Linked DNA regions of Piscinibacter gummiphilus. The protein of the gene in region 2 binds, or shares a complex with, the protein of the main gene of each other region. Links are inferred from orthologs where the notes say so. Each region holds a gene or a part of one and is shown on either strand. Other genes may lie near its edges.

Region 1 (3,956 bases), 3.2 Mb from region 2 along the record:
CCGGCCCCTGCGCCGGTCGCGGAGCCGCCTCCTGCGAAGCCCGCGCCGGCCCGGCCGCCCGCGCCCAAGGCCCGCGAGGTGGCGCCGCCCGTGATGAAACCCGCCCCGGCCGCCGACACCGCGGCACGGTCGGAACCGCCCATGCTGGAGACGACGGCGGTCCCCCTCCCCGCACCGCCGCCCGCACCCGCGCCGGCAGTGGCAGCCGCCCCGCCCCCACCCGCCGCCGAGGCCCCGGCGGAACGCCGCGCAGCGGCCGCCGAATCCGCCCGGGCCGACAGCCAGCGCAAGTCGATGGCCCCGAGCGGCGCGCTGCGCCGCCAGGCGGAGGCGTCCGCCGGTGCGGCCTTCGCGCCCACCCCGGCGCGCCTGGCCGACGTGCGCGCCGCCCTCGCCGCCACGCCGGACCGCTGGACCTGGCAGCGCCAGAGCGGCATGGCCCAGCCGGCGGGCACACCGGTGTCGGACTGGCTCGCCCTGCTCGACGCCTCCGCCGGTTCAGGCTGGACCGCCGCCTCCGGCCCCCGCACCGGCGCCGCCGAATTGCAGCTGCTGCTCGACGGCCAGCCCGCGCACCGCTGGGTGGTGACCGACCAGGCGGTGTTCTGGTTCTCGCCCGGCGGCACGTGGCAGGCCCCGGTGGGGGCGCCCGCGGCACGCCGGTTGCTGGAAGCCCTCGAGACGCTCCCCTGAACGGTGCCCCTGCTGACGCGCGTTGGCAGGGGGCCTCGCTATCATCTTCCGTTTCCCTTCCGCGTGACCCTCATGCCGCCCCGCCCTGCCCTGACCGACGACCCCGCCGCCCGGATCGAGGCGGCCCTGACCGCGGAAGCCTCCATCGAGGCCCCCACGATCCGCGTGCGTGGCGCACGCACCCACAACCTCAAGGACATCGACCTCGACATCCCGCGCAACCGCCTCGTGGTCATCACCGGCCTGAGCGGTTCGGGCAAGTCGAGCCTCGCGTTCGACACGCTGTACGCCGAGGGCCAGCGCCGCTACGTCGAGAGCCTGAGCACGTACGCGCGCCAGTTCCTGCAGCTGATGGACAAGCCCGACGTCGACGTGATCGAGGGCCTGAGCCCCGCGATCAGCATCGAGCAGAAGGCCACGTCGCACAACCCGCGCTCCACCGTGGGCACGGTCACCGAGATCCACGACTACCTGCGCCTGCTGTACGCCCGCGCCGGCACGCCGTACTGCCCGCTGCACGACGAACCGCTGCAGGCGCAGAGCACCAGCCAGATGGTGGACGCGGTGCTCGCGCTGCCCGCCGGCACGAAGCTCATGGTGCTGGCCCCGGTGGTGCGCGACCGCAAGGGCGAGTTCGGCGACCTCTTCGCCGACATGCAGACCCAGGGCTACGTGCGCTTCCGCGTGGACGGCGACACGTACGAGGCCACCGACGTGCCCAAGCTCAAGAAGAGCGAGAAACACGACATCGACGTGGTGATCGACCGCGTGAAGGTGCAGCCGGGCCTGCAGCAGCGCCTCGCCGAAAGCTTCGAGGCCGCGATGCGCATCGCCGACGGCCGCGCGATGGCGCTCGAGATGGACACCGGTGCCGAGCACCTGTTCTCCAGCAAGTTCGCCTGCCCCGTCTGCAGCTACAGCCTGAGCGAACTCGAGCCGCGCCTGTTCTCGTTCAACTCGCCGGTGGGCGCGTGCCCCAGCTGCGACGGCCTCGGCCACGTGACCGCGTTCGACCCCGAGCGCGTGGTCGCCTTCCCGTCGCTGAGCCTCGCGAGCGGTGCGGTCAAGGGCTGGGACCGGCGCAACGGCTACACGTTCTCGCTGCTCGAGAGCGTGGCCAGGCACTACAAGTTCGACATCGACACGCCGTACGAGAAGCTGCCGAAGAAGGCGCAGAAGGCGCTGCTGTACGGCTCGGGCGAGGAGGAGATCGCGTTCGTCTACGAGGCCGAGGGCGCCAACGGCAAGATGCGCAGCGTGCGGCGCACGCATGCGTTCGAGGGCATCATCCCGAACCTCGAGCGGCGCTACAAGGAGACCGACTCGGCCGCCGTGCGCGAGGACCTGTCGCGCTACCAGGCCCCGCGCCCGTGCCCCGAGTGCCACGGCGCGCGGCTGCGCAGCGAGGCGCGGCACGTGTTCCTGTCCGGGGCCGACGGCTCCAAGGGCGAACCCATCTACACGGTGGAGCACAAGACGCTGCGCCAGTGCCTCGACGACTTCGGCCGCCTCGAACTGAAAGGCGCGAAGGCCGAGATCGCCGACAAGGTGATCAAGGAGATCCGCTCGCGGCTGAAGTTCCTGAACGACGTGGGCCTGAACTACCTGAGCCTCGACCGCAGCGCCGACACGCTGAGCGGCGGCGAGGCGCAGCGCATCCGGCTCGCCTCGCAGATCGGCTCGGGCCTCACCGGCGTGATGTACGTGCTCGACGAACCGAGCATCGGCCTGCACCAGCGCGACAACGACCGCTTGATCGGCACGCTGCGCCACCTGCGCGACCTCGGCAACAGCGTGCTGGTGGTCGAACACGACGAGGACGCCATCCGCGCCGCCGACCACGTGATCGACATGGGCCCCGGCGCCGGCGTGCACGGGGGGCAGGTGATCGCCCAGGGCACGGCGGCGGAGGTGGCCGCGAACGCCGAGTCCCTCACCGGCAAGTACCTCGCGCAGGTGCTGCGCATCGCGGTGCCCGAACAGCGCCGCGAGCCCATCGCCGGCCTGCGCATCCTCAACGCCCGTGGCAACAACCTCAAGGGCGTGACCGTGGACGTGCCGGTGGGCGTGATGACGTGCGTGACCGGTGTGTCCGGCTCGGGCAAGAGCACGCTCGTCAACGACACGCTGTACGCCGCGGTGGCCCGCCACCTCTACAACAGCCACACCGAACCCGAGGCCCACGACGGCATCGAGGGGCTCGACGCGTTCGACAAGGTCATCAACGTCGACCAGAGCCCCATCGGCCGCACGCCACGCAGCAACCCGGCCACGTACACCGGCCTCTTCACGCCCATCCGCGAGCTGTTCGCCGAGGTGCCCACCGCACGCGAGCGCGGCTACGGTCCGGGCCGCTTCAGCTTCAACGTGGCCGGCGGCCGCTGCGAGGCGTGCCAGGGCGACGGGGTGCTGAAGGTCGAGATGCACTTCCTGCCCGACGTGTACGTGCCGTGCGACGTCTGCCACGGCCGGCGGTACAACCGCGAGACGCTCGAGGTGCAGTACAAGGGCAAGAACATCACCGAGGTGCTCGACATGACGGTGGAGGACGCCCACGCGTACTTCAGCGCCGTGCCGAACCTCGCGCGCAAGCTGCAGACGCTGCTGGACGTGGGCCTCGGCTACATCCGCCTGGGCCAGAGCGCCACCACGCTGTCGGGCGGCGAGGCGCAACGCGTGAAGCTCGCGCTCGAACTGAGCAAGCGCGACACCGGCCGCACGCTCTACATCCTCGACGAACCCACCACCGGCCTGCACTTCGCCGACATCGACCTGCTGCTGAAGGTGCTGCACCAGCTGCGCGACGCCGGCAACACGCTGGTGGTGATCGAGCACAACCTCGACGTGATCAAGACGGCCGACTGGATCATCGACATGGGCCCGGAAGGTGGGGCCGGCGGCGGCCGGGTGGTGGCCCAGGGAACCCCCGAGCAGGTCGCCGCGGCGCCCGACAGCGTGACGGGACGTTACCTCGCGCCGCTGCTCTCCCGCTGAACCGTCAGGGGCCCACGGGTGCCCAGTTGCCCGTCAGGTTGACGAGCCGGCAGGCCGACATCTCGGGCTTGCGGCGCCCCTCGCAATCCGCGAGCGCACGTTGCGCGGCCTCCTGGTCGGACGCCGCACCGGCCACGTAGCCGAAGGCACCACCCGTGGACGCCGCGAAGGCCTTGTTGCCACCGGCGGGCCAGTAGTCGGAGCGGAAGACGGTGCGGGCGTCGGCCGTGAGGCCGTAGACACCCAGGCGCTCGTCGGTGACCTGCGGC
Region 2 (4,390 bases):
TGTTCGAGGAACGTGGCGGGCACCCCTTTCAGCAGCGCGACGCGGCGGCGCAGGCTGTCCTTGAAGTCGGTGATCTCGCCGCGCATCGCGGCCTCGGTGATGGCCGACACTTCGGCCTTCTTGCCGGCGGCGTCGGCGATCTCGTCGATGCACTCGATGTTGATCAGCGTCGAGTCCATGTCGAACGCGATCACCTTGAAGCGGGACAGGGGCAGGGGGGCGGTGAAGCCCTGGATCACGAGGCCGGGTTGGAATTCGGTGGTCATGGTGGCGTGGGATGGGTAGGGGTCAGGCCTCGGCCTTCGGCTGGCCGAGCTGGCGCAGCACGTCGCGGATGAGCTGGGCCCGGTCCTTCGGGTCCTTGGTCTCGCGCTCGATGCGCAGCTTGTCGTTGCCGGCGAGCTTGATGTGGCGGTTCTTCTGCACGAGCTCGATGATGCGGATGGCGTCGATGGGCGGGTTCGGTTTGAAGTTGAGCACCATCAGCGCCGGCGCGGCGTCGATCTTCACCACGCCGTAGGGCTTGGCGAGCACGCGCAGGCGGTGCACGTCGAACAGGGTCTGGCCCTGCGGCGGCAGCTTGCCGAAGCGGTCGGTGATCTCCTCGAGCATCGCGTCGATCTGGTCGGCCTTCTCGGCCGAGGCCAGCCGCTTGTAGAGGCTCAGGCGCGTGTGCACGTCGCCGCAGTAGTCGTTGGGCAGCAGCGCGGGGGCGTGCAGGTTGATCTCGGTGGTGACCGACAGCGGCGAGAGCAGGTCGGGCTCGCGCCCGGCCTTCAGCGAGCGCACGGCTTCCGACAGCATCTCGTTGTAGAGCTGGAAGCCCACCTCCATCATGTTGCCGCTCTGGTTGTCGCCGAGCACCTCGCCGGCGCCGCGGATCTCCAGGTCGTGCATCGCGAGGTAGAAGCCCGAGCCCAGCTCCTCCATGTTCTGGATGGCTTCCAGGCGCTGCGAGGCCTGCTTCGTGAGGCCTTCGACGTCCGGCACGAGCAGGTAGGCGTAGGCCTGGTGGTGGGAGCGGCCGACGCGGCCTCGCAGCTGGTGCAGCTGCGCGAGGCCGAACTTGTCGGCGCGGCTGATCACGATGGTGTTGGCGCTCGGCACGTCGATGCCGGTCTCGATGATGGTGGAGCACAGCAGCACGTTGTGGCGCTGGGCCACGAAGTCGCGCATCACGTGTTCCAGCTCGCGCTCCGGCATCTGGCCGTGGGCGATGGCGATGCGGGCCTCGGGCAGCAGCTCCTGCAGCTTCTGCAGGCGGTTGCCGATGGTCTCGACCTCGTTGTGCAGGAAGTAGACCTGACCCCCGCGCTTGAGTTCGCGCAGCACGGCCTCGCGGATGGTGCCGCTGCTTTCGCTGCGCACGAAGGTCTTGATGGCCAGGCGCCGCTGCGGCGCGGTGGCGATCACGCTCAGGTCGCGCAGGCCTTCGAGGGCCATGCCCAGCGTGCGCGGGATCGGCGTGGCCGTCAGCGTCAGCACGTCGACCTCGGCGCGCATCGCCTTCACGGCCTCCTTGTGGCGCACCCCGAAGCGGTGTTCCTCGTCGATGATCAGCAGGCCCAGGCGCTTGAACTTCACGCTCTGGCTGATGAGCTTGTGGGTGCCGACGACGATGTCGATCGTGCCGTCGGCGATGCCTTCCATCGCGACCTTGATTTCCTTGGCGGAGCGGAAGCGCGAGAGTTCGGCCACCTTCACCGGCCACTTGCCGAAGCGGTCGGAGATGTTCTGGTAGTGCTGCTCGGCCAGCAGCGTGGTGGGCGCGAGGATGGCCACCTGCTTGCCGGCGTTCACCGCCACGAACGCGGCGCGCAGCGCCACTTCGGTCTTGCCGAAGCCCACGTCGCCGCACACCAGCCGGTCCATCGGCTTCGGCGAGATCATGTCCTGGATCACCGCGTGGATGGCCGCCTTCTGGTCGGGCGTCTCCTCGAAGCCGAAGCTGGACGCGAAGGCCTCGTAGTCGTGCGGCGTGAAACGGAACGCGTAACCCTCGCGCGCGGCGCGGCGGGCGTACAGGTTCAGCAGCTCGGCCGCGGTGTCGCGCACCTGTTCGGCGGCCTTGCGGCGGGCCTTGTCCCACTGGCCCGAGCCCAGCTTGTGCAGCGGCGCCTCTTCCGCGCTGACGCCGGTGTAGCGGCTGATCAGGTGCAGCTGCGCGACGGGCACGTACAGCGTGGCCTTGTCCGCGTATTCGAGGTGCAGGAACTCGCTCGGGCCGTCGCCCAGGTCGATGTTCATCAGGCCCACGTAGCGGCCGATGCCGTGGTTCGAGTGCACGACCGGGTCGCCCACCTTCAGCTCGGACAGGTCCTTGATCAGCGCGTTGACGTCGCTGACCTGTTCCTGCTTGCGGCGGCGGCGGGTGGTCGGCGTGGTGGCGAACAGCTCCGTCTCGGTGACGAACTGGATGCCGGGCTCGGTCCAGAAGAACCCCTCGGCGAGCGGCGCCACGGCGATCGCGAACTTCTCGTCACCGCTTTCGAACGAGATCAGCCCCTCGACGCTCGGCGGGTCGATCTTGCTGTCGCGCAGCAGCTCCAGCAGGCTCTCGCGGCGGCCGGCGCTCTCCGCGACGATCAGCACTCGGTGGGCGGTGCTGGCAAGGTGCTGCTGCAGGCGCTTGAGCGGCTCGGGTGCGCCGCGGTCGATGCTGAGGTCGGTGAGCGGGCGGGCCCAGTCCACGGGCTCCTTGCCGCGCACCGCCAGCGCGGGATGGGCGTTGGCGAGCGTGAAGAAGTCCTCCGCGCGCAGGAACAGGTCCTCCGGCGGCAGGATGGGGCGCTCCTTGTCGTGCTGCAGGAAGCGGTGGCGCTCGCGGGTGTCGGTCCAGAAGCGCTTGAGCGATTCGTCGACCTCGCCGTGCAGCACCACGGCCGCGTCCTCGCCGAGGAACTCGAAGATGGTGGCGGTCTGGTCGAAGAACAGCGGCAGGTAGTACTCGATGCCGGCGGTGGCGATGCCGGTGCCGATGTCCTTGTAGAGCCGCACCTTGGTCGGGTCGCCCTCCATGCGCTCGCGCCAGCGGGCGCGGAACGCGGTGCGGGCGTCGTCGTCCATCGGGAACTCGCGGCCGGGCAGCAGGCGCACCTCGGGCACGGGGTACAGGCTGCGCTGGCTGTCGGGGTCGAAGGTGCGGATGCTGTCGACCTCGTCGCCGAACAGGTCCACGCGGTACGGCACCAGCGAGCCCATCGGGAACAGGTCGATCAGGCCGCCGCGCACGGCGTACTCGCCGGGGGACACCACCTGGCTCACGTGCGTGTAGCCGGCCAGCGTGAGCTGGGACTTCAGCGCGGCCTCGTCGAGCTTTTCCTTCTGTTTGAAGTGGAACGTGTACGCGGCGAGGAAACTGGGTGGTGCGAGGCGCACGAGCGCGGTGGACGCGGGCATCAGCACCACGTCGACCTCGCGCTGCTGGATGCGCCACAGCGTGGCCAGGCGCTCGGAGATCAGGTCCTGGTGCGGCGAGAACGTGTCGTAGGGCAGCGTCTCCCAGTCGGGGAACACGGCGATGCGCAGCTCGGGCGCGAAGAAGGCGAGTTCGTCTTCGAGCCGCTGCGTGTCGGCGGGCTCGGCGGTGAAGACGGCCGTGAGGCGGCCGCTCTCTTTCTGGGCCTGCGCGAACCGCGCGAGCAGCAGGGCGTCGGACGAACCGACCGGGCGGGGCAGCGTGAACCGTTTTCCGGGGGCGAGGGTGGGCAGTTGCATGCGGAGTCGACGAACCAAACCAGAACGCCCCGGAAGGCCTGTGACGGCCCCGGGGCGGTGAATGACGGATTATAGAATTCGCATGCTTCCGACGACCCGATGACCGAACACATCCCTCCTGACCTGTATGCCGTGGTGCCCTGCGCGGGCGTGGGGCAGCGCGCCGGCGCCGGCGGCCCCAAGCAGTACGCCGACGTGGCGGGGCGCAGCCTCGTGGCCCACACGCTCGAGGCGCTCGCCGCGGTGACCCGCCTGAAGGCCGTGCTCGTGGTGCTGAGCCCGGGCGACACCGCGTTCCCGGTCCATGCGCCGGATTTCGCGGGCTGGGTGTGCCACGGCGGCGGGGCCACCCGCGCCGACACCGTGGCCCAGGGCCTGCGCGAACTGCTCGCCCGCGGGGCGCGGCTGCACGACTGGGTGCTGGTGCACGACGCGGCGCGTTGCCTCGTGCGGCCCGAGTGGATCGACACGCTGATCGACGCGTGCCTGCCCGACCCGGTGGGCGGCCTGCTGGCCCTGCCGGTGCCCGACACGCTCAAGCGCGAGTCGGACGGCCGCGTGGGCGAGACCGTGGACCGCGGCGGCATGTGGCAGGCCCAGACACCGCAGATGTTCCGGCTGGGTCCGCTGATGGCCGCGCTGGCCTCGGCCACCGGCAACGTCACCGACGAGG

The links. The genes of interacting proteins can lie anywhere in the genome.
Region 1: the proteins of mfd (region 2) and uvrA are in contact, whole or in part, in a crystal structure (PDB 4DFC), measured with the Escherichia coli proteins. The link is inferred for Piscinibacter gummiphilus from one-to-one orthologs.

Annotation. Positions count from the first base shown.
Region 1 is NZ_CP015118.1:316,062-320,017, reverse strand. What follows is about bases 378-3,887. They hold uvrA (excinuclease ABC subunit UvrA), read left to right. Parts: upstream 378-765; coding sequence 766-3,687; downstream 3,688-3,887. Other genes in these bases: A4W93_RS01375 (hypothetical protein), read right to left, coding at 3,692-3,887; A4W93_RS01385 (hypothetical protein), read left to right, coding at 378-693. Also shown: more of A4W93_RS01385, read left to right, coding at 1-377; more of A4W93_RS01375, read right to left, coding at 3,888-3,956. UniProt on the Escherichia coli protein: The UvrABC repair system catalyzes the recognition and processing of DNA lesions. UvrA is an ATPase and a DNA-binding protein. A damage recognition complex composed of 2 UvrA and 2 UvrB subunits scans DNA for abnormalities.
Region 2 is NZ_CP015118.1:3,477,975-3,482,364, reverse strand. Bases 89-4,032 are described here. They hold mfd (transcription-repair coupling factor), read right to left. Parts: upstream 3,718-4,032; coding sequence 289-3,717; downstream 89-288. Other genes in these bases: ispD (2-C-methyl-D-erythritol 4-phosphate cytidylyltransferase), read left to right, coding at 3,817-4,032; serB (phosphoserine phosphatase SerB), read right to left, coding at 89-266. Also shown: more of serB, read right to left, coding at 1-88; more of ispD, read left to right, coding at 4,033-4,390. UniProt on the Escherichia coli protein: Couples transcription and DNA repair by recognizing RNA polymerase (RNAP) stalled at DNA lesions. Mediates ATP-dependent release of RNAP and its truncated transcript from the DNA, and recruitment of nucleotide excision repair machinery to the damaged site.